3 regions of the Streptomyces sp. AM 4-1-1 genome follow, and region 1 is predicted to be linked to each of the others. Evidence: riboswitches for the same ligand, from Rfam matches in the RefSeq annotation. Region 1 holds a riboswitch; each other region holds the start of a gene.
What was found. Region 1 has a riboswitch for cyclic di-AMP ahead of PZB75_RS10975 (transglycosylase family protein). Riboswitches for the same ligand answer to the same signal wherever they lie in the genome.

Region 1 (7,268 bases):
TCGGTGAGGACGTTCCAGCCGGCCCAGTCGTCCTCGAACAGCGGGTCCTCGATGGAGACCAGCGGGTACGCGGCGACGAGCTCCTCGTAGTACTCGGTCATCTCGGCGGCCGAGCGGGACTTGCCCTCGAACTCGTACGAGCCGTCCTTGTAGAACTCGGAGGCGGCGACGTCGAGGGCGAGCGCGATGTCCTTGCCCGGGGCGTAGCCGGCTTCCTTGATGGCCTCAAGGATGAGGTCGAGGGCGGCGCGGTTGGACTCCAGGTTCGGGGCGAAGCCGCCCTCGTCGCCGAGGCCGGTGGCCAGGCCCTTGCGCTTCAGCACGGACTTCAGCGTGTGGTAGACCTCGGCGCCCCAGCGCAGGGCCTCGGAGAAGGACTCCGCGCCGATCGGGGCGATCATGAACTCCTGGATGTCCACGTTGGAGTCGGCGTGCGACCCACCGTTGAGGATGTTCATCATCGGCACGGGCAGCAGGTGCGCGTTCGGGCCGCCGAGGTAGCGGAAGAGCGGCAGGTCGGACGCCTCGGAGGCGGCGTGGGCCACGGCCAGCGAGACGCCGAGGATGGCGTTGGCGCCGAGCGAGCCCTTGTTCTCGGTGGCGTCCAGGTCGAACATCGCCTGGTCGATCAGCCGCTGCTCGGTGGCGTCGTAACCGACGAGCTCCGGGCCGATCTGCTCGATCACGGCGAGGACGGCCTTCTCGACGCCCTTGCCCTGGTAGCGGTTGGGGTCGCCGTCACGAAGCTCAATGGCCTCGAACGCGCCGGTGGAGGCGCCGGACGGAACGGCAGCACGTCCCGTGCTGCCGTCGTCGAGGCCGACCTCGACCTCGACCGTGGGGTTGCCCCGGGAGTCGAGGATTTCCCTGGCTACGACGACGTCGATGGACGGCACGAGGCATCTCCTTCTGGGATATGACGCTGTTGGCGCAGGACCGCTTCAGGTCTTGCGCCAAGAGCCTAACCGGCCGGGCCCCGGCAATCGGCCGACCGCCCGTCCGCTGGGACGAAAAAGGGGCTGAAGGGCCGTGAAGCGGGACAAAAAGCCCAATACTTACCGGTCGGTAACTACATCAGTTGAACGGTACGGGGCACGGGTGAGCGGGTTCGGGTACGAGGTGTGGCGCGCGGTCCCGATCGGCGGCGAGCAGCGTCGGCCCCGAGGTCCGGCCCGGGACGGGATCGGCCGAGGACCAGCCGCCCGCCCGGAAGCGAAGACCCCGGCCCGGCACGCATGGGGGTGCGCACCGGGCCGGGGAAGGCTCCGGGAGGAGAGTGATCCTGTGCCGCCGCCGTCACCACAGGAGGTGGAGCCGCGTCGCCGTGCCGCTTACTTCAGGTGGAGCTGCTGGCCCGGGTAGATCAGGTCGGCGTCGTTGACGATGTCCTTGTTCAGCTCGAACAGGTGCTGCCAGCCGCCCTTGACGTGGTGCGACTTGGCGATCTTGCCGAGGGTGTCACCGGCCTTGACCTGGTACTCGCCGTCACCCTTCTCGACGGCCTTGGGGGCCTTCGAGGTCTTGGCGGGGGCCTGGCCACGGTCCGAACGGGAGGCGGCGGGGGCCTCGGTGCGCTCGGGCTGGGCCTGCCGCTGCGGGCGGGTGTTCTGCTGCGACTGGCTGCTCTGCTGCCGCTGGTCGTTGTTCTTCTTCGCGGAGCTGGAGCCGGAGCCGGTGTTGACACCCGGGTCGACGCCGTCGTTGCTCAGGTTGCCCGCGCCGGCACAGGCCCAGGCACCGGGGCCCTGCATGGCGAGAAGCTTCTCGGCGGTGGCGATCTGCTGGGACTTGGTGGCCAGGTCGGCCCGGGGGGCGTACTGCGTGCCACCGGCGGCGGCCCAGCTGGACTGGGAGAACTGGAGGCCACCGTAGTAGCCGTTGCCCGTGTTGATGGACCAGTTGCCGCCGGACTCGCACTTGGCGACGGCGTCCCAGGTGCCGACGGAGGCGGCGGAGGCGCCGGTCGCGCCCATCAGCGGAACGGCGACGGCGGCACCGGCGACGCCGGCGAGCGTGGCGACACGGACGACCTTGGACGGGCGGCGGTGCTTGCCCTTGCTGTTAAGCAGCATGGAACTGTCTCCTCACCGACGCCTACGAGGTGAGCTGTCGGGTTCGGGCTGATGAGTCGCCCGGCCGCGAGTCATGACTCGCGGCTTCACCCCAAGCCGGTCCTGAGCGTCTCCTGTCGAGACGATCGGGCCCGGCGCCTACCTGGGTCCCCCGCTCCTGCCTACGGCGCTTTACGCGTCTGTTCCCTTCGACCGACGGCAGGATTCGGCGTGACGATCGACGGGGCCCGCGGTGCGAGCGGTTCCGACCGTAAACACAGGCAACCCCGACACACAACGACGGACATACGGGACATAAACCCCTTACTTGCACCTGCGGATGCACTGTTTCCGCAGGTGGGAGGGGATGCGCATGGGCATGTCGATCACAACACGCCAGATGATGCGAAGAGACCCATGTCTCACTTACACATAAGCGGACATAGGCCTCTCAAACGGCCTACTTTTGGGGGCGTTTCAGCCGTCGAACAGCCGTCGATCAGCTGCCGCCACCGGGCCGTCAGCTCGCTTCCGGCTCCAGATCGAGGCTCTGGCCGGGCAGGATCAGATCCGGATCGGCGCCGATCGTGTCCTTGTTGGCCTCGTAGACCGAAGTCCAGCCGCCGGGCACCTTCTGTGCATCAGCAATGGCCCAGAGGTTGTCGCCCGGGCGGACGGTGTAGTCCTCCGCCTTGGCCACGGCCTCGCCGTCGCGGGCCTCGCCCTCGCCCCTGGAGGCGTGCCGGCCGGAGTCACGGTCGGTGACCTCGTCCGAGGTGCGGGCGGGGTCGCTCTCGGCCGGGTCGAGGGGACCGCGGTGCTTCCCGCCCGCTTCCCCGGAGGCGTCGGGCGCGCCGGACGGGTCCGTCGTCCCGCCGGTCACCCCGCCAGTCGTTCCGTCGGTCGCCCCGTCAGCGGACGGCGTGGTGGCCGAGGCCGCCCCGGACGGGTCGGAGGAACCCGGACCGGCGGACGCGCCCGTACCGGCGCCGGGAGTACCAGAGGCACTGGGGGCGTCGGGGGCGTCGGAGTCGACACCCGTACCCGCGTCATCGGCCGACGACGAACCGCCACCGGCCCGGCCGGCGCCCGGCTCGGCGGTCTTGGTCGCGCCCGGGGACGGCGCGTTCCCCGGATCGACACCCGGCGCCGCGCCGCCCTTGGTCAGCTTGGCGATCGGCGCGCAGCTGGGCCACGCCTGCGGGCCCTTGGCGTCCAGCACCTTCTCGGCCACGGATATCTGCTGCGAGCGGCTGGCGAGGTCGGCGCGGGGGGCGTAGGCGCGGCCGCCGTACGACTCCCAGGTCTCCTGCGAGAACTGGAGCCCGCCGTAGTACCCGTTGCCGAGGTCGGCGCTCCACATGCCGCCGCTCTCGCACTCGGCCACCCGGTCCCAGGTCGTCGCGTCCGCCGCGTGCGCGCCCGCCGCGCCGAGCAGCGGGATCGCGATGGCCGATCCCGTCACCCCCGCCGCGACGACGATGGCGGGTGCCTGGCGAGGGCGGCGGTGTCTGCCGTTCGCGGAGCCCATGCGGTTGCCTTCCGTGTGACTGATGTCCGACAGATGCTGATGTCCGACGATGCTGATGTCCGACTGATGTCCGACTGACGTTTCGGTCGAGACCCGGCCGCCGTACGACGCACGCCATGAGACGCGTGTCATACGACTGACGAGTCGAACGGTGAACGTAGCGGGAGTCGAACGTCTGTCACAAGTCGATGCAGCACAGATCACGTCAACGTCACAGAGTTGACGCTGCGTCACCTTCGGCGGTGTGTCGCTCGGGGGTGAACTGCACCGGAAGCGTACGAAGTCCACGCATGATGAGCCCGCCACGCCAGCGCAAATCGGCGGGTTCCACCGCAAGTCGCAGGTCCGGAAGGCGTGTCAGCAGCGTGGCGAGCGCGGTCTGTCCCTCCAGCCGGGCGAGCGGTGCTCCCAGGCAGTAGTGGATGCCGTGCCCGTATCCGAGGTGCTGATTGTCACGCCGCGCGAGGTCGAGCGTGTCGGCGTCGTCGAAACGCGCCGGGTCCCGGTCGGCGGCCGCCAGCACCACCAGGACCGGGTCACCGGCCTCGACACGCTGTCCGCCGAGGGTCAGCGGTTCGGTGGCGTACCGCCAGGTCGCCAGCTCCACCGGTCCGTCGTACCGCAGCAGCTCCTCGACACCGGTCTCCAGGAGCTGGGTCTCCCCCGCGGCCAGGGAGCGTTGCAGCCGCTCGCGCTGCCCGGGGTGGCGCAGCAGCGCGTACACGCCGTTGCCGATGAGGTTCACGGTCGTTTCGAACCCCGCGAAGAGAAGGATGAAGGCCATCGCGGTGACCTCGTTCTCGGTGAGGTGCTCGCCGTGGTCACTGGCCCGGATCAGACCGGAGATCAGATCGTCGTCCCCGCCCTCGTCGCCCAGGTCCTCCCGCTTGCGGTGGATCAGTTCGGCGAGATAGCCGCGCATCTTCTTGACCGACCGGGCCACTCCTCCTCGCGGCCCGCCACCGTGGCGGATCATCATGCCTGCCCAGTCCCGGAAGTCGTCCTGGTCCTCCGAGGGCACACCGAGCAGATCGCAGATCGCGTAGATGGGGAGGGGGAAGGCGAAGTCGTGAATGAGGTCCGCCTCTCCCTCCGACCCGAACCCGTCGATGAGCCGGTCCGTCAGCTCCCGCACCCGGGGCGCGAACTCCGCGACCCGGCGCGGGGTGAACGCCTTCGACACGAGACGGCGCAGCCTGGTGTGGTCGGGCGGGTCGATGTTCAGCAGATGCGTCATCAGCTCCGCCTTGCGCTCGCCGGGGATGCCGGTCTTCCCCTTGGCGTGCGCGGGCCCGGCGTGGTGCGCCGGGTTCTTGGAGAGCCGGGTGTCGGCGAGCGCCTGCCGGGCGTCGGCGTACCGGGTCACGAGCCACGCCTCCACACCACTGGGCAGTGATGTCCGGTGCACGGGACTGTGCTCGCGCAACCAGGCGTAGGCGGGGTACGGGTCGGTGGCGAACTCCCAGGTGAAGAGTTCGGGGGTGGCGGGGGGTCCGGGGGTGATGGCGGGTCCGGGGGTGCGGGAGGGGCCGGGGGTGCCGGAAAGTCCGGGGGTGCCGGAGGGACCGGGGTGGGTGTGGGGGCAGGCGTCGGGGCCGGAAGGCGGCACGGCTGACGGCGGTACGGCTGATGCGGCTGGTTCGGCTGATCCAGCCGGTTCGGCTGGTTCGGCTGACGTGACTGGCTCGGCTGGTTCGGCGGCGGACGGCTGGTCGTGCATTCTCCGACAGTAACCGTCACCCCTGTACGCGCGGCCCCGCCGGTCCTCACACCGGGGGCAGCGCGGGAAGCACCGCCCGCGTGCCCACGCGAACGGTCCCGCTCTCCACTCTGACCTGGCGATGGGCGGGACCGTTCGCCGGTGGTTCAGCCGACCACGAGGACCGGGTACTCCGGGGAATCGAGCCACGCCCAGGCATCCCCCTCCGGCGTCAGCGTGAGCCCGAACCGCTCGAACCCGGGTCGCCCCTGCTCGGCCCACCAGGCGTACGCGGACACCAGCTCCCCCCACAGATCACGGGGACCGCCCTGGTAGACCTCGAACGCGTCCTTGCCCGGTTCGTAGTCGGCCGTGGCCCAGGAGGTGACCTTGTCGTCGCGAAGCCAGAGCGTGTAGGACCCGTCACAGTAGGGCTGCGCCCAGGGGAACATTCCCCGCGTCCGTAGCCCGATGGCGAACATCGGGAGCCAGTCGGCCACGTCCTCCGGGGAGAGATCCGTCCGGGAGCGGCGCCCGTCGGCCGGCCACGGCCCGCCCAGGTACTCCCGGGTATGGGTACGGAACGTTCGTTGCTGCCGCAGACGCATGAACGCGGACGGTCCGACGAACGGACCCGTGGCGTTCCCGTTCTCCTGGACTGTGAGCCGGACGACGGCCTCCCCGCCGTATTCCGTGGCGTACGGGGCGACGATGCGTCCGCCGGGCCTGGTCTGCCGGACGAGCTCCGGCGGGATCTCCCGGAGGGAAGCCGTGATCAGTACCCGGTCGTAAGGAGCGGATGCCGGCCGACCCTGGGAGCCGTCCTCGACCCCGGTCACCGGGTCGTACCCGGCGGCGTTCAGCCGTTCGCGTGCACCGGTCGCGTTCTGCGGGTCGACTTCGATGGTGAACACGTTCTCAGAACCGACCCGTTCGGACAGCAGAACCGCGTTCCAGCCCGTGCCCGTGCCCACCTCCAGCACTTTGGAGTCCGGTTGGACATCGAGAGCGGCCAGCATGGAGAACACCATGGAGGGCTGCGAATTACTGCACGTGGGGCTGTTTCCCCGACGGGTGCCCGTGTGCGCGCCGTCGTCCCACTGAGTGGTGAGGGACGTGTTCGAGTACACCGCGCGGAACCAGGCGTCCGGGTTCTCACGCCGGTCGATGGCTTCCGCGCCACCGGTACCGTCCGTCACCCCTGGCCACATCACGTCAGGGACGAACAGTTCCCGGGGCACGGCTCGGTAGGCCGGGAGCCATTCGGCCGGAAGGGCCTTCATGTACATGAGCTGGGAGGCCAGCAGCTCCGGGCCGGCCTCCGTCACGTCGCGCTCGCTCACTTCTTGGTGGGCCGGGAGTCGTCGCGGTTCACGTCTCCGTCACCGGAGCCCCCACCGCCGTGCTTGGCACCGAAGTTGCTGTCGTCCTGCTGGCTTCCGCCCTGGCCCGAACCCGTGCCGCCACTGTGCTGTCCCGCCATGAACGTGCTCCTTCTCGTGATGGTGGGTGCTGCCTCGGCCGACCGGCCCGCTGCCGACCGGCCGGGACGGAATCGACCGCGCTCGGGGTCCCAGGTCACCGGTCCCTGTCTCCAGCGCGTGCGAGCCGTCCTTGAGGAGGACGCTACGGCCGCCTGCCCGGCCCTGTCGGGGCTGATTCGCCAGGATTCCCGGAGCGGTCCGTGATCTTCTGCCGGATTCTCAGGCAGCGTCGAGGGCTCGTCTGGCGCGAGCGATCACGCGATGGGCATCCGCACCGTGGACCGCCGCATCGGAGAGCGCTCGCCACACCTTTTGATAGACCCCGACACTGTCCTCGTCGTCCAGCCAGAGTTCCGCGTGCCAGTCCTCCGCGATCACCAATCGGTCGTCGTACAGCCAGAATCCGTTGGCCGGCGGAAGCCCGAGAGGGGCGCCGAACGGGACAATGCCCAGAGAAACGGTGTCCAGCCCGAGAACGCCCACCAGACGGTCGAGCTGTGCGG
Region 2 (7,268 bases), 4.0 Mb from region 1:
ATCCGCACAAGACGTCGTACCGGGAGCTGAGCGCTCTCCCCGGGGGCCGGCCCGCGCTGCGCGAGCTGTGGGCGGCGGAGCGCAAGGACCCGCTCTCGCTCTATCTGCACATCCCCTTCTGCGAGGTGCGCTGCGGCTTCTGCAATCTCTTCACCCGGATCGGCGCGCCCGACGAGCTGACCACCCGCTACCTCGACGCCCTCGACCGGCAGGCGACCGCCGTCCGGGACGCACTCGGCGACGACGGGCCGGTGCGGTTCGCCGCCGCCGCGTTCGGTGGTGGCACGCCCACCTACCTCTCGGCGGGTGAGCTCGACCGGCTCTGCGACATCGCGGAGAAGCGGATGGGCGCCGAGCTGCGGTCGGTGCCGCTGTCCGTCGAGACCTCGCCGTCGACCGCCAGCGCCGACCGGCTGACCGTGCTGGCCGACCGGGGAGCCACCCGGATCAGCATCGGTGTGCAGAGTTTCGTCGACGCGGAGGCGCGTGCGGCGGTGCGCCCGCAGCGCCGCACGGACGTCGAGGCGGCGCTCGGCCGCATCCGTGACACCTCCGTACCGGTCCTCAACATCGATCTGATCTACGGCATCGAAGGACAGACCGAGGACACCTGGCGCACCTCGCTGGACGCCGCACTGGTCTGGCGGCCGGAGGAGTTGTACCTCTACCCGCTGTACGTACGTCCGCTGACCGGTCTCGGCCGGCAGGGCGCGGGCGGCGCCGGTTCGACGGCGGACACCGACGCGGCCTGGGACCGGCAGCGGCTGCTTCTGTACCGCGCGGGCCGCGATCATCTCCTCGCCCACGGCTACGAGCAGGTGTCGATGCGGATGTTCCGCCGGATCGGCGCCCCGCAGGAGGGACCGGACGATCACGCCTGCCAGACCGACGGCATGATCGGTCTCGGCTGCGGCGCCCGCTCGTACACCTCCACGCTGCACTACTCCTTCGACTACGCGGTGGAGACGCGCGAGGTGCGCGGGATCATCGACGCCTACACCACCACCGAGGACTTCTCGCACGCCGAGGTGGGCCGTGTCGTCGACGGGGGCGAGGCGCGCAGACGCCACTTCCTGCAATCGGTCCTCCAGGCCCGGGGCCTGCCGGTGGCCGAGTACCGGGAGCGGTTCGGCGCGGCGCCCGCCGACGACTTCCCGGCCGAGCTGGAGCGTTTCGAGGCACGCGGCTGGCTCGACCCGTCCGCCCCGGCCTCCGGGCTGCTGCGGCTCTCGCCCGAAGGTCTGGCGCACTCCGACGCACTGGGCCCCGAGCTGTTCTCCCCCGCCGTACGGGCCGCGATGGCCACGTACGAGACGAAGTGAGCCCGCCGATGGACCTGACGATCCTCTACCGCGGCCCACTCGCGTCCTGCGACTACTCCTGTCCGTACTGCCCGTTCGCCAAGCGGCGTGACAGCCGGGAGCAACTGCGCGCCGACCGGGCCGCGCTGGAGCGGTTCACCGGGTGGGCCGCCGCGCAGACCGGCGACCGGCTGTCGGTTCTGTTCACACCGTGGGGTGAGGGACTGGTCCGGTCGTGGTACCGGCGCGCGATGGTCGATCTGGCGCGGCTGCCGCAGGTGCGCCGGGTGGCGATACAGACCAACCTCAGCGGCCGCACCGGCTGGCTGGCCGCGGCCGAGAACCCCGCCCGCGCGAAGATCGCCCTGTGGTGCACGTATCACCCGGATGAGACACCGTACGAGCGCTTCCTCGGCACATGCCGGGAACTGACCGCGCTCGGGGTGCGCCACAGCGTGGGTGTCGTGGGCCTCGACAGCCACCTCGGCGAGGCGAGGCGGCTGCGCGCCGCCCTTCCGGACGAGGTGTACCTCTGGGTCAACGCGGCCGAGGGGCACTCGTACACGGACGAGGAGGCGGAACGCTGGACGGCCCTCGATCCTCTCTTCCCGTACAGCCGCCACCCGCATCCGTCGGCGGGAGCGGCCTGCCGGACCGGTGAGTCGGTCGTCTCGGTGGACGGCGACGGCACGGTGCGCCGCTGCCACTTCGTCCGGACCGAGCTGGGCAATCTGTACGACGGCAGCTACCGGCGGGCGCTCGGCCCGCGTGCCTGCCCGCTCTCCGTCTGCGACTGCCACATCGGCTATGTGCATCTGGAGAGGCTGCCGCTGTACGACGTGTTCGCCGGCGGTGTACTGGAGCGCGTGCCCGCGACCGTTCCGCCCCGGCCTGCGCTGCCGGTGATCCGCGTGTGAGCGGAGAGCCAGGGGCGCTCTCGTCACCGATGCCGCCGGAACCCGGCCCACCGATGACGACGCGGCTCACAGCGGCAGCAGGTCCGGGCGCTTCGCCTCGACGTGGTCACCGGAGGACTCGCCGCGCAGTCGGCGCCCGATCCAGGGCACCAGGTGCTCGCGCGCCCAGTGGATGTCGTCGCGGCGGACCTCCAGCGTGCCGCGCTGCGCCTGCGGCGGCCACTCCTGGTCGGGGTCGGCCGGCACATCGAGGCCGAGGACCTGGGCGGCGCGAAGGGCGACCCGGGTGTGCCCCTCCGGCGACAGGTGGAGCCGGTCGGTGTCCCAGGCCCGCCGGTCCTGCACGGACCGCAGCGACCACAGATCGAGCACCGGGCAGTCGTAGCGGTCGGCGATGGACCGCACATGGGCGGTGTACGTGGCGACCTTGCCGCGCAGATGACGCAGCACGGGGACGCCACGGGTGTCGAAACCGGTGGTGACCAGGACGGTACCGACCGACCGGGTCAGCTCGGCGACCGCGCGTTCGAACCGCTCGGCCACGTCGTCGGGGTCGGTGCCGGGCCGGATGATGTCGTTGCCGCCCGCGCAGAAGCTCACCAGGTCGGGGGCGAGCTCCTTGGCGCGCGGTACCTGCTCCTCGACTATCTGGTCGAGGAGGCGTCCGCGTACGGCGAGATTGGCGTACCGGAAATCGCCGTGCCCGTCGCCGTCCGAACTCTCCGGCGGGCCGGAGGCCGGGAGTTGGTCCGCCAGCAGGACCGCGAAACGGTCCGCCCAGCCGACGAAGGAGCCGTCCGGGCCCGGATCTCCGACGCCTTCGGTGAAGCTGTCGCCAATCGCCGCGTACGACCCGATGACGCCACGCTGCCTGTTTCTCGAATCGTTTGCCACAAGGGCATATCTTGCACCGCCGAATGTGACCTACGCGACCGTAATACGGGGTTGACGGGGGGTGAGAAAGGCCACCCGGTCAGTTTTTGGTAAAGCCGGAATAAGCGAAGAGGGGCGAAGCGCCGTGGCGCTTCGCCCCTCTTCGCTCAGGTTCCGTTCACCGGGTCACCGGTCACGGGCTCCGGCCGGATCAGACGGAGACACCGTGGGAGCGCAGGTAGCCGAGCGGGTCGATGTCCGAGCCGTACTCCGGGCCGGTGCGGACCTCGAAGTGGAGGTGCGGTCCGGTGGCGTTGCCGGTGGCACCCGAGAGCCCGATCTGCTGGCCGACGCTCACGCTCTGGCCCGCGGAGACGGAGAGCGAGGACATGTGGCCGTACTGCGAGTAGTGGCCGTCGGCGTGCTTGATGACGACCTGGTTGCCGTAGGCGCCACCCCAGCCGGCCGTGACGACGGTGCCGGAGGCGATCGCCTTCACGCTCGTGCCGGAGGCGGCCGAGAAGTCGATCCCGGTGTGGCTGCCGCTGGACCAGCTGGAGCCGGAGGCCCGGTAGGACGTGGTCACGGGGGCGTTGACGGGGGCGATGTAACCGGTGGCGCTGCCCTGGTCGGCCGGCTTCGAGGTGCCGGTCCCGTTGGACGACGAGGAGGTCGACGAGGAGGTCGAGGCGGAGGTCGACGAGTTCGAGGCCGAGGTGCCCGCCGACGACGGCTTCTTCGCCGGAGAGGAGGACGGCTTCGAGGAGTGCGAGTGCGAGGGCGCCGAGTGGGTCTTCGATCCGGTGGACGCCGCGGACCCGGCCGACTTGGCACCGAGGGTCAGCTTCATGCCGGGGAAGATCAGGCTCGGGTTCTCGCCGACGACCTGGCGGTTGTCCTGGTACAGCTTCTGCCAGCCGCCCTTGACCTTGTGCTCGGCGGCGATCTTCGACAGATAGTCGCCGGAGACCACGGAGTAGGTCTTCGTCGAGGACTGCTTCTTCGCCACCGGGGCGACCGGGGCCGCGTGCGAGGCCGCGGCGGGCGTCGCGGTGGCGGGCGCGGCCTTCTCGGCGGCGTGCGCGCCGGTGGCGCCGATCAGCGGAAGCGCGATGACCGCGCCGCCGGTCCCCGCGGCGATGACGCCACGGGAGATGGGGCCGGTCTTGATACGACGGTGCTTACCCGTTGAGGGCATGGTGCGTTCCTCTCCGACGCCTGCGAGGTGAGCTGTCGGGTTCGGGCTGGAGATGCCCGGCCGCGTTGCTGCGCGACTTCACCCCGAGCCGTCCGGACTTCTCCGGACAGCGGCTTACCTGGGTCCCCCGCTCCTGCCACGTACGAGTAGATGGGAATTCCGGACGGCGGCAGGATTAGGCGGTCCGACCGGATTGAGGGTGACCGTAAGCGAGTGAGGACGACAGGAACAAGCCATCGGTTGCGTTCCGGAATCCGCACTTCTATTTCGTTACGGAAGCGCCGTCACACTCCGTGGATTACCGATCTTGAATTTCCGCGCGGCGCCCGGATTCCCCCTCGGCCCACCCGCCACACACCGTCACGGATATGATCCCGCTCACCCGCCCGAGGCTATTACTGCCGCAAATACCTCATGGCGCTTCAAATAACCCAATATGGACATGTCGCGATCATGAAGACAGCCGACCCCCGCGACTCGGACCGTGTGACCCCGGTCAATTCATCTCCAAATAGGGCGAAACGGCTCAGGGGCAGTGCGCGAACGGGTGCGGGAACGAGTCCAGGACGGCTCCGGCAAGACGACGGCCGCACCATGGCCGCCCGCCGGACCGGTGTCGTAGGGTCGCGGGCGGCCCCGCATCGACGAGCCCGCCCGAGCCGACATTCCAGGAGGCCCCTGTGACACAGCAGTCGCCGCAGATCCCGTCGGCGGAACCCCGACTGGCGGGTGTCCGCAATTTCCGTGACGTGGGTGGACTGCCGACAGCCGACGGGCGGAAGGTGCGGTACGGGCGTCTCTTCCGCAGCGGGCATCTGGCCGGTGCCACCGCCGACGACACGGCGTTCCTGAGCGGGCTCGGCCTGCACACGGTCTTCGACTTCCGCAACGCCGCGGATCAGCGGCTCGACGGTCATGACGTGGCGCTGCCCGGCGTACGGCATCTGAACATCCCGCTCTCCGACCCCGCCGACGGCGCCGAGTTCTGGCGGATGGTGCGCAGCGGCAGCCTCGAACAGCTGCGTTCGCTCCTGAGCGGTGGGAGGGCGGTGGACCGGATGACCGCCTCGTACCGCGAGATGATCCGCACCCGCACCACCGAGCACGGCCGCGTCCTGCGCACGCTGGCCGAGGACGGCGTGCCCGCGTTGCTGCACTGCGCGGCGGGCAAGGACCGGGCGGGGCTCTCGACAGCCGTCACACTGCTCGCCGTGGGTGTCGAGCGGGACGCGATCGAGACCGACTATCTGAAGTCCAACGACGCGCACCACCGCTACCGGGTGCGCCGCACCTCGGCGGCCGGGACGTCCGCCGAGGTGATGGAACTGCTCGGTCCGCTTCTCGACGCCCGCGCCGCGTACCTCTCCGCGGCCTTCGGCGCGATCGACGAGACGTGGGGCGGCACCGACCGTTATCTCTCCGAGGGGCTGAAGATCACTCCACGCATTCGTGAGCGGCTGCGCGAGCACCTTCTCGACGCGGCGTGACGACCGCCGCGCTCTTCCACCAGGGACGACGAGGCAGCCCCTACTGGTTGTGCATTCCCACGGTGAACAGCAGATAGATGAACCCCGCGATGACGTGTCCGGCCACCAGATAGGCGACCAGCCGGATGACGAGCCCGCGCGGCATCTTCCGCTCGATGGGGTCGTACTTCAGGGACTTCGGGGTGAGCGGGTCGTGCTCCTCGGACATGGCGGCCTTCTCTCTCGACGGCTGCGGCGACGGGGATGCCCGCCACGCTTCAGCGACTTCAGCGAGGATGTGCCCCGCTGCCGAGACACAGCTCGGCAGCGGGGCTCTGCAGCAGGGTGTGGACGAAGAGCAGTTCCGCACCACCGCGGTCGACCGCCGCGATCCGGTGCGGGGTCAGTGAGTCGAAGTGCGCACTGTCACCCGCGGTCAGATCGTGCACGGTGTCCCCGAGGATCACCCGGAGCGGCCCTTCCAGCACGTACAGCCACTCCTCACCGGGGTGGACACGCACCAGATCGCCCTGCGTCCCGTAGGGAACCCGGACGCGCAGCGCCTGCATCGCCCGTCCGGAACCACCGGCCTGCTGGTACGTCCAGCCGTCGGCCTCGGCCCTCTCCATCCGGCGGCCCCGGACGATCGCGTCACGTTCGGGGGGCATCTCACCGAGCAGTTCGGAGACCGTCGTACCGTAGATCCTGGCAAGCCCGAGCAGCATCGGAAGCGAGGGCTGCCGATGGCCCGTTTCGAGCCGGGAGAGATGGGCGGGTGAGAGCCCGGCCCACTGCGCCGCGGTCTCCAGGGTGAGACCACGGCCGCGGCGCAGATCGCGCAGGCGTGGCGCGATTCCGGGAAGCTCGTCGGCGGTCGCCGTGTCCGGAGGGTTCATGCCCCCATTGGGCCAGGAACTTTCCTCTCAGGCAAATTTCTTGCCCGAGAGGCAAACCCGGGAGGCGAATTCCGGAAGGACGAATCCCCGGGAGACGGGCCCCTTCCGCGCGCCTCCCTGTCCGCACCGGACGGACCGGTCAGCGGTTGGCGACCGCCTGCTTCACCAGTGTCCGGCCGAAGTCCCACATCAGGCCGCCACCACTGTGCGCGTCGTCCATCACAGCGGTGAACGCGGTGACGAACCTGTCCACCTCCGGCTCCCCGATGACCAGCGGCGGAATCAGCTTGATCACTTCCAGATGGTCCCCGGACACCTGGGTCAGGATGCGGTGCCGCTGGAGCAGCGGTACGACGACCATCTGCGCGAAGAGCCCCTTGCGGGCGGCCTGGAGCATGGCCCAGCGGCCGCGGAGCTTGAGCGAGGTGGGGCGGCCGAACTCGATGCCGATCATCAGTCCACGGCCCCGGACCTCGTGCAGCAGCTCATAGCGGTCGACGAGCGCGGCCAGCCGTTCGCGCAGCAGATCACCGGTCCGCCTGGCGTTGGCGACGGTCTCCTCGTCCTCCATCACGGCGAGCACCGCGAGCCCGGCCGCCATGGCCTGTGCGTTGGAG
Region 3 (7,268 bases), 2.0 Mb from region 1:
TGACGTCCAGGTCACGGGCGGTGTCGGGCGTCGTCATGTGCGGCAGCACGGCGCCGCTCCGTTCGGCGCAGCCGTCCGCGTACTCGGCGGCGAGCTTGCGCTGGGCACGCTTGTCGGCCTCACTGCCCGGAACCGGGTCCGCCTTCGGCGCCTTGACGAACTCCTGCGGGTCGACACAGGAGATCGGAGCGGAGTGGCCGACGCCGCGGGGGTCGAAGCCCACGAAGTCGTACGCCTTCGAGGTGTTCGCCCAGAGCGGGTTCTTGGTGGTGACGCGCCGGGGGAAGGCCATCCCCGAGCCGCCGGGGCCGCCCGGGTTGTAGACCAGGGCGCCTTGGCGCTCCCGCTTGGTGCCGGTGCTGACATGCCGGTCGACGGCGATCCGGATCTGCTTGCCGTCGGGCTTGGCGTAGTCCACCGGTACGGACACCCAGCCGCACTGGATCGGCTTCGCCAGCGCCCAGTCGGCCGGGCAGTCCGTCCAGTCGATCCCGGCCCTGGCCGCGCGCGCGGCGGCCACTTCGACGCCGTACGCCTCGGAACCGCCGTGATGACGGCCGTCCGCGGTGGCCGCCGGCGCTGCTGTCGCGCCCACTATGAGCGTGCCGGCGATGAGTGTGCCGGCCGAGCCGAGCACTCCTGTGCGCCTCAAGTCGATCCTCCCCATGGTCGTTGCGCCGCCGATGACGGCGCGGCTGATAGGACCTCCTGCGGATCGTGTCGTCTGTGAGGCCCCTGAGGACAGGCCATGGGGGTACTTCTTTACCTAATCAATAACCGGAGACCCGTGTCCCGCTGAGCGGTCACCGCTCGCGACACGGCCGGTCCGGTGCCAGTCATGACAGTCGCGGCGTCCGCGGCGTTCGGCGGCGATACCGAAGCGGCGGCGTTCGCCCGGAGCGGACGCCACCGCCGGCCGACGCCACGGATCTGCTCACCCGCCCCTCGGCGCCCGCCTCACCCTCTTCGAGTCGTTGCGGGTCAGCGGCGGAGGCCAGGACCACGAGCGCCCTGCTCGCGGCGGGCGCACCCGGGCGTCGGCACGCCCTGCCGAGCGTCGGCACGTCCTGCCGGGCGCCCGCGCTCTCCTCCAGCAGCCCCTCGTTCGACGGACCGGTACAGGGGCGGCCGTCGGGTCTGGAGATCGAGGCGCGGGAGTTGGTACGGGTGCGCGCGATGCTCACCGAGATGCCGGCGCCGCAGGGGAGCGAAGAGGCGGTCGGATCACCTTGCCCCCCGGCCCCGCGAGTTGACCGGCCGTCGGCTGCGACACGCCTGTGTGACGTGCGGTGTTCCTCCCTCGTTCGGCGTAGGCACCCTCCTGGGGGAGGGGTCGCCCGACTTGCGTACCCGGGATGGACGACGACCGGAACGGCCTGCTCCACCGCTGGTGCGCCGCCGGTCGTGCGGTGTGACCGGGATCTCGAACACCCTTTGTCCACCCGAACGGATCAGTCGTGATGAGCCTCACATAACGCCCTTTCAGCTCGGAAAAACGGCAGTCGATGGGTAAAGATCCCTGGGACGACAAGCCCCCGCCACCGCGGCGGGGCGGTCCGGGCGGACGCCGAGTCCTGCCGCCGTCCGGATGCCTGGTCGACAGAAGTGGATCGGCAGGAGTGGAGGACCCGAGCACAACGGGCCGACGAGAGATCGATCGGCCCTCGGGGTGAAGCCGCAGACCGCGGCCGGGCAACTTCGCCAGCCCGAACCCGACAGGTCATCCTTCACAGGCGGCTGACGAAGGGTTGCGCATGACTGCGCAGGTTCATGTCCCGTCTCTGATCGCGCGGGCCGGTACGGCCTCCGTTCTCACTCTCGCCGCCACGTGCGGCACCCTGCTGGCACCGGGCTTGGTGTCCGAGGCACAGGCCGCCACCCATTCGACGAAGGCGCTCGGCATCGCCGCGTCGAAGAAGGGATCGCCCTACGGGTACGGTGCGGCGGGCCCCCACCGCTTCGACTGCTCCGGTCTGACGCTCTACTCGTTCAAGAAGGCGGGCAAGAAGCTCCCACGCACCGCCCAGCAGCAGTACAACAAGACCCGCCACGTCTCGGCCTCCCAGCGGCAACGCGGCGACCTGGTCTTCTTCCACTCCGGGCGCGGTGTCTACCACGTGGGGATCTACGCCGGGAACGGAAAGATCTGGCACTCCCCCAAGACCGGCGCGGTGGTCAGGCTGGAGAAGATCTGGTCGAAGGGGGTCTGGTACGGAAGGGTCCGCTGACCGGGCCGCCACTCTCTCCTGTTCCGTCCGAGCGGGTGGCCGGGGCCGCGCGGCGGCTCCGGCCGCGGCCCCGGGGCCGCTCGGGGTCCGAAGGCGCCGCGGGTCCCGGGGCCGCAGCGGCCGGTCCGGCGTTCGCGTTCAGTGCCGCGCGTGCGGCAGCCACGGCAGGGCGACCCACACGGTCTTGCCGCCGTCGGCGGTCGGGGTGATGGTCAGCCGGCCGCCCCACTCCTTCGTCAGAGTGCGGATGATCACCATGCCCCGCCCGTTGTCCTGCCGCACGGCGGCGGGCAGTCGGCGGGGCCGGCGCGGGTCGCTGTCCGTGACGCCGAGGTGGAGCTGTTCGTCCCGCTCCAGCCGGAGGTCGACCGTGAAGGCGGGCGATCGGCCGGCGGTGTGCTGGACGGCGTTGGTCGCGAGTTCGGAGACGATCAGCCGGATGGTGTCGGCGATCTCCGTGTCGCGTGGCAGACCCCAGTCGGTGAGCGTGTCGGCCACGTATGTCCGGGCCCTCGGGACCGAGGCCGGATCGCTCGGCAGGGTGACGGTTGCTTCTTGATGGTCCGCCATGGCGCGCCGTCCCTTTCCCTCCCAGGCCGACCCGCGATCGGCCTGGATTCCGCTTCGCGTCAGATTGCCACTGATGCTGCCGTCTGTGACGACGATCCACCAAGATATGCATATATCTGTCGCTCGAAGCGGTGAACTCTGCCCCGGACGAACGTATTCGGGCGGCACACTGATGCCTTCGACCGAGCGGGAGGAGGAGTCATGCAGCACGGCCCCGCGGTACGCCGCCGCAAACTCGGGGAGGAGCTGCGCGCGCTGCGCAACAGGTCCGGTCTGACGAGCCGGGAGGCCGCGCGGCTGCTCGGCTGGCACCAGTCGAAGGTGAGCCGGATCGAGACCGGCACCAGTGGGGTGCGGCCCGACGACATCTCGCGGCTGCTCGACGCGTACGAGGTGGGTGACGCGCGGCTGCGGGCGCTGCTCGAAGTGCTCGCGGGTTCGGCGGGCGGGGGCGGCAGCGGCTGGTGGCACGCCTACCGGGGCCTGATCCCGCCGCAGTACCGGGACTTCATCAGCCTGGAGTCGCAGGCCAGGACCGCCCGCACCCTGGAGACATCGGTGGTGCCCGGACTGCTCCAGACCGCGGACTACGCGCGCGCCGTGACCCGCTCCGCGCTGGACGGGCTGCCCGCGCGTCAGCTCGACTCGCTGGTAGAGGTGCGGCTGGCACGGCAAGGAGTGCTGCGTGCCGATCCCCCGCTGCGGCTGAGCGCGGTGCTCGACGAGGCGGTGCTGCGACGCGAGGTCGGCGGACGCGAGGTGATGCGGGAACAGCTCGACCATCTCGCCAGGGTGGCTGAGCTACCGCATGTGAGACTTCAGTTACTTCCTTTCAGCATCGGTGGGTACGTCGGTCTCACCGGCCCTTTCGTCATCTTTTCCTTTCCGAACATTTCTGATCTGGATGTGGTCGTTCTCGATCACTTGACGAGTAGCCTCTATCTGGAGCGGAAAGAAGACCTTGAGGCGTACGGCTCGGCCTTCCGCACCATGCAGGCGCGCGCGCTGTCGCCCGAGCACTCGATGGACCTCATCGCCGCGATCAGCCGCGGCGCTCAGACGTCCAGACTGCCCGAGGGGGCCTGATGTCCGACCGCTCGGACCCGTACGAGTCACCGCACGCCGTACGGTGGCGGCGCAGCAGCCGCAGCACCGGAATGAACAACTGTGTGGAGACCGCGGCCCTGGCCGGGGAACGGCTCGCGGTCCGGGACTCCAAGGACGTGGCCCGGCCACCGCTGCGGTTCTCGGCGACCGCCTGGTCGTCCTTCGTCTCCGTCCTGCGCGGCGGACCGGTCAGCTGACCGGAGCCGTCGCCACGACCGTGGCCACCGCGGTCGCGATCTCCGGTTCCGTCAGATCGGCCCGCGCGGTCAGTCGCAGCCGCGACACACCGTCCGGCACCGACGGCGGGCGGAAGCAGCCCACGGCGATCCCGGCCGCACGGCAGTCCGCCGCCCAGCGCACCGCGGCGGCGGCCGAGGGAGCGCGGACGGAGACGACGGCCGCGTCGGGCCGGACAGCGGTCAGCCCGGCCGCGGTCAACCGCTCGTACAGCGCTGTGGCGACCGAGCGGGCCCCGGCGGCCCTGGCGGGTTCGCGGCGCAGCAGTCGCAGGCTCGCCAGGGCGGCTCCGGCCGCGGCCGGGGCCAGGCCGGTGTCGAAGATGAACGTCCGGGCGGTGTTGACCAGTTGCTCCACGACCCGGGCGGGCCCGAGGACCGCGCCGCCCTGGCTGCCCAGGGACTTGGAGAGGGTGAGTGTCGCCACGGTCCCGTCCCCGCCCGCGAGCCCGGCGGCATCGAGCGCCCCCCGCCCGCCCGCACCGAGAACTCCCAGGCCGTGCGCATCGTCGACGAGCAGTGCGGCACCCTCCGCCCGGCAGGCGTCGGCCAGCCGGGACAGCGGGGCCGCGTCGCCGTCGACCGAGAAGACGGAGTCGGAGACGGCCAGGGCGCGTCCTCGGTGGCCACGCAGGACCTTGCGCACGGCGTCCGGGTCGGCGTGCGGGACGACGACGGTCTCGGCCCGTGACAGCCGGCAACCGTCCACGATCGAGGCGTGGTTGCCGGCGTCGGAGACGATCAGTGAGTCGCGTCCGGTGAGCGCGGTGAGGGCGGCGAGGTTGGCGGCGTAGCCGGACGACAGCACCAGGGCGGCCTCGAAGCCGCAGAACGCGGCCAGTTCGCGTTCGAGTTCGGCGTGCAGGCCGGTGCTGCCGGTGACCAGCCGTGAACCGGTGGCGCCCGCCCCCCAGCGGTGTGCGGCGTCGGCCGCCGCGGCGGTCACCTCGGGGTGCCGGGCGAGGCCCAGATAGTCGTTGCTCGCGAGATCGAGCAGCACGGGCTCGGCCGGTCTGGGACGCAGCGTACGGACGAGGCCGGCGTCCGCGCGGCGGCGCGCCTCGTCGTCGATCCAGTCGAACGGGGCGGCGGGCATGAACGGTCCCTTTTGTAGGCAGCTCACAGAGCCTAGCCGGGCCGCTGACCGGGCACGGTGTGGCAATACACACACCGTCTCTCGGCTCTGTTGTCCGGTTCCTCCTTGGCCACGGGCGTCACCGTGCGCCAGGATCATGGCCATGGACCTGCTGAAGACGCTGGTGGACAAGGGATTGCGGCGCGAACTGCCGACCCGCGAAGAAGCGCTCGCCGTGCTGGCGACCTCCGACGACGATCTCCTCGAAGTGGTGGCCGCGGCCGGGAAGGTACGTCGTCAGTGGTTCGGGCGGCGGGTGAAGCTGAACTATCTCGTCAACCTGAAGTCGGGGCTCTGCCCCGAGGACTGCTCGTACTGCTCGCAGCGGCTCGGCTCCAAGGCGGACATCCTCAAGTACACCTGGCTGAAGCCGGAGGAGGCGTCGAAGGCGGCGGCGGCCGGGGTGGCCGGCGGCGCGAAGCGGGTCTGCCTGGTCGCGAGCGGCCGGGGGCCGACGGACCGGGACGTGGACCGGGTGTCGCGGACCATCGGGGCGATCAAGGAGCAGAACCAGGACGTCGAGGTGTGCGCCTGCCTCGGGCTGCTCTCCGAGGGGCAGGCCGAGCGGCTGCGGTCGGCGGGCGCCGACGCGTACAACCACAACCTCAACACGTCCGAGGGGACGTACGGGGACATCACGACGACGCACACGTACGCGGACCGGGTGGACACCGTCCATCAGGCCCAGGCCGCCGGTCTGTCGGCCTGTTCGGGTCTGATCGCGGGCATGGGCGAGAGCGACGAGGACCTGGTCGACGTGGTCTTCGCGCTGCGCGAGCTGGACCCGGACTCGGTGCCGGTGAACTTCCTCATCCCGTTCGAGGGGACACCGCTCGCCAAGGAGTGGAACCTTTCGCCGCAGCGCTGCCTGCGCGTCCTGGCGATGGTGCGGTTCGTCTGCCCGGACGTGGAGGTACGGCTCGCGGGCGGGCGCGAGGTGCATCTGCGCTCGATGCAGCCGCTCGCGCTGCACCTGGTCAACTCGATCTTCCTGGGCGACTACCTCACCAGTGAGGGCCAGGCCGGACAGGCGGACCTGGACATGATCACGGACGCGGGGTTCGAGGTGGAGGGCTCGGACACGACGACGCTCCCCGGACACCGCGCGCGGGCGGCCGAGGGCTGTGGCGGTCATACGGGCGGTGGCTGCGCTCCTTGTGGTGACGCCTCCGAGGCCGCCTCGGCCGGGCCCCCGGCCGAGGCGGTTCCGGACGCTCCGGTCGACGTCCCGGTCGGTGTTCCGGCGGCTCGGACCGACCTCGTCGCGGTACGCCGTCGTGGTGCGGGGACGGATCTCGCGCCCAATGCCTGAGCCCCTTTCACCCGCCGCTCTGCGCGCTCTGGACCGGGCACACGTGTGGCACCCGTACGGTCCGATGCCGGGGCGGCAGGAGCCACTGGTCGTGGAGTCCGCCTCCGGGGTGCGCCTCAGGCTCGCCGAACCCGCCCACGGACAGCGCGAGTTGGTGGACGGCATGTCGTCGTGGTGGTCGGCGGTGCACGGCTACAACCACCCGGTGCTCAACGAGGCGGCGCGCGGCCAGCTGGACCGGATGAGTCATGTGATGTTCGGCGGGCTCACCCACGAGCCCGCCGTGCGGCTGGCCGTCCGGCTGGTCGAGATCACCCCGGAGCCGCTGCGGCACGTCTTCCTCGCGGATTCGGGCTCCGTCTCGGTCGAGGTCGCGGTGAAGATGTGCCTCCAGTTCTGGCGCTCGGCGGGGCGCCCCGGCAAGCAGCGGCTGCTGACCTGGCGGGGCGGGTACCACGGGGACACCTGGCAGCCGATGTCGGTGTGCGACCCCGAGGGCGGTATGCACGAACTGTGGTCGGGTGTGCTGCCCGACCAGGTGTTCGCGGACGCCCCGCCGGACGGTTTCGACGCGGAGCCGGACGCCGCGTACGTACGCCATCTGCGGGAGCTGATCGCCGGGCACGCCGACGAGCTGGCCGCCGTGATCGTGGAGCCGGTGGTGCAGGGCGCGGGCGGGA

Region 2: it holds a riboswitch for cyclic di-AMP, as region 1 does, so the genes downstream of both, PZB75_RS27950 (LysM peptidoglycan-binding domain-containing M23 family metallopeptidase) here and PZB75_RS10975 (transglycosylase family protein) in region 1, are expected to answer to the same signal.
Region 3: it holds a riboswitch for cyclic di-AMP, as region 1 does, so the genes downstream of both, PZB75_RS02140 (C40 family peptidase) here and PZB75_RS10975 (transglycosylase family protein) in region 1, are expected to answer to the same signal.

Annotation. Positions count from the first base shown of each region.
Region 1 is NZ_CP119145.1:2,607,227-2,614,494, forward strand. It holds gene eno (phosphopyruvate hydratase) at 1-896, opposite strand, end outside; gene PZB75_RS10975 (transglycosylase family protein) at 1,332-2,072, opposite strand; cyclic di-AMP (ydaO/yuaA leader) riboswitch at 2,077-2,251, opposite strand; gene PZB75_RS10980 (transglycosylase family protein) at 2,572-3,582, opposite strand; gene PZB75_RS10985 (cytochrome P450) at 3,794-5,086, opposite strand; gene PZB75_RS10990 (methyltransferase domain-containing protein) at 5,449-6,624, opposite strand; gene PZB75_RS10995 (hypothetical protein) at 6,621-6,764, opposite strand; gene PZB75_RS11000 (helix-turn-helix transcriptional regulator) at 6,985-7,268, opposite strand, start outside.
Region 2 is NZ_CP119145.1:6,590,550-6,597,817, reverse strand. It holds gene PZB75_RS27965 (STM4012 family radical SAM protein) at 1-1,322, shown strand, start outside; gene PZB75_RS27960 (STM4011 family radical SAM protein) at 1,331-2,218, shown strand; gene PZB75_RS27955 (SGNH/GDSL hydrolase family protein) at 2,285-3,112, opposite strand; gene PZB75_RS27950 (LysM peptidoglycan-binding domain-containing M23 family metallopeptidase) at 3,303-4,289, opposite strand; cyclic di-AMP (ydaO/yuaA leader) riboswitch at 4,292-4,468, opposite strand; gene PZB75_RS27945 (tyrosine-protein phosphatase) at 4,970-5,776, shown strand; gene PZB75_RS27940 (DUF6126 family protein) at 5,817-5,984, opposite strand; gene PZB75_RS27935 (XRE family transcriptional regulator) at 6,043-6,651, opposite strand; gene PZB75_RS27930 (aspartate aminotransferase family protein) at 6,791-7,268, opposite strand, start outside.
Region 3 is NZ_CP119145.1:562,928-570,195, forward strand. It holds gene PZB75_RS02135 (alpha/beta hydrolase) at 1-652, opposite strand, end outside; cyclic di-AMP (ydaO/yuaA leader) riboswitch at 1,580-1,751, shown strand; gene PZB75_RS02140 (C40 family peptidase) at 1,755-2,228, shown strand; gene PZB75_RS02145 (ATP-binding protein) at 2,367-2,798, opposite strand; gene PZB75_RS02150 (helix-turn-helix transcriptional regulator) at 3,000-3,884, shown strand; gene PZB75_RS02155 (DUF397 domain-containing protein) at 3,884-4,102, shown strand; gene PZB75_RS02160 (8-amino-7-oxononanoate synthase) at 4,095-5,237, opposite strand; gene bioB (biotin synthase BioB) at 5,380-6,588, shown strand; gene PZB75_RS02170 (adenosylmethionine--8-amino-7-oxononanoate transaminase) at 6,581-7,268, shown strand, end outside.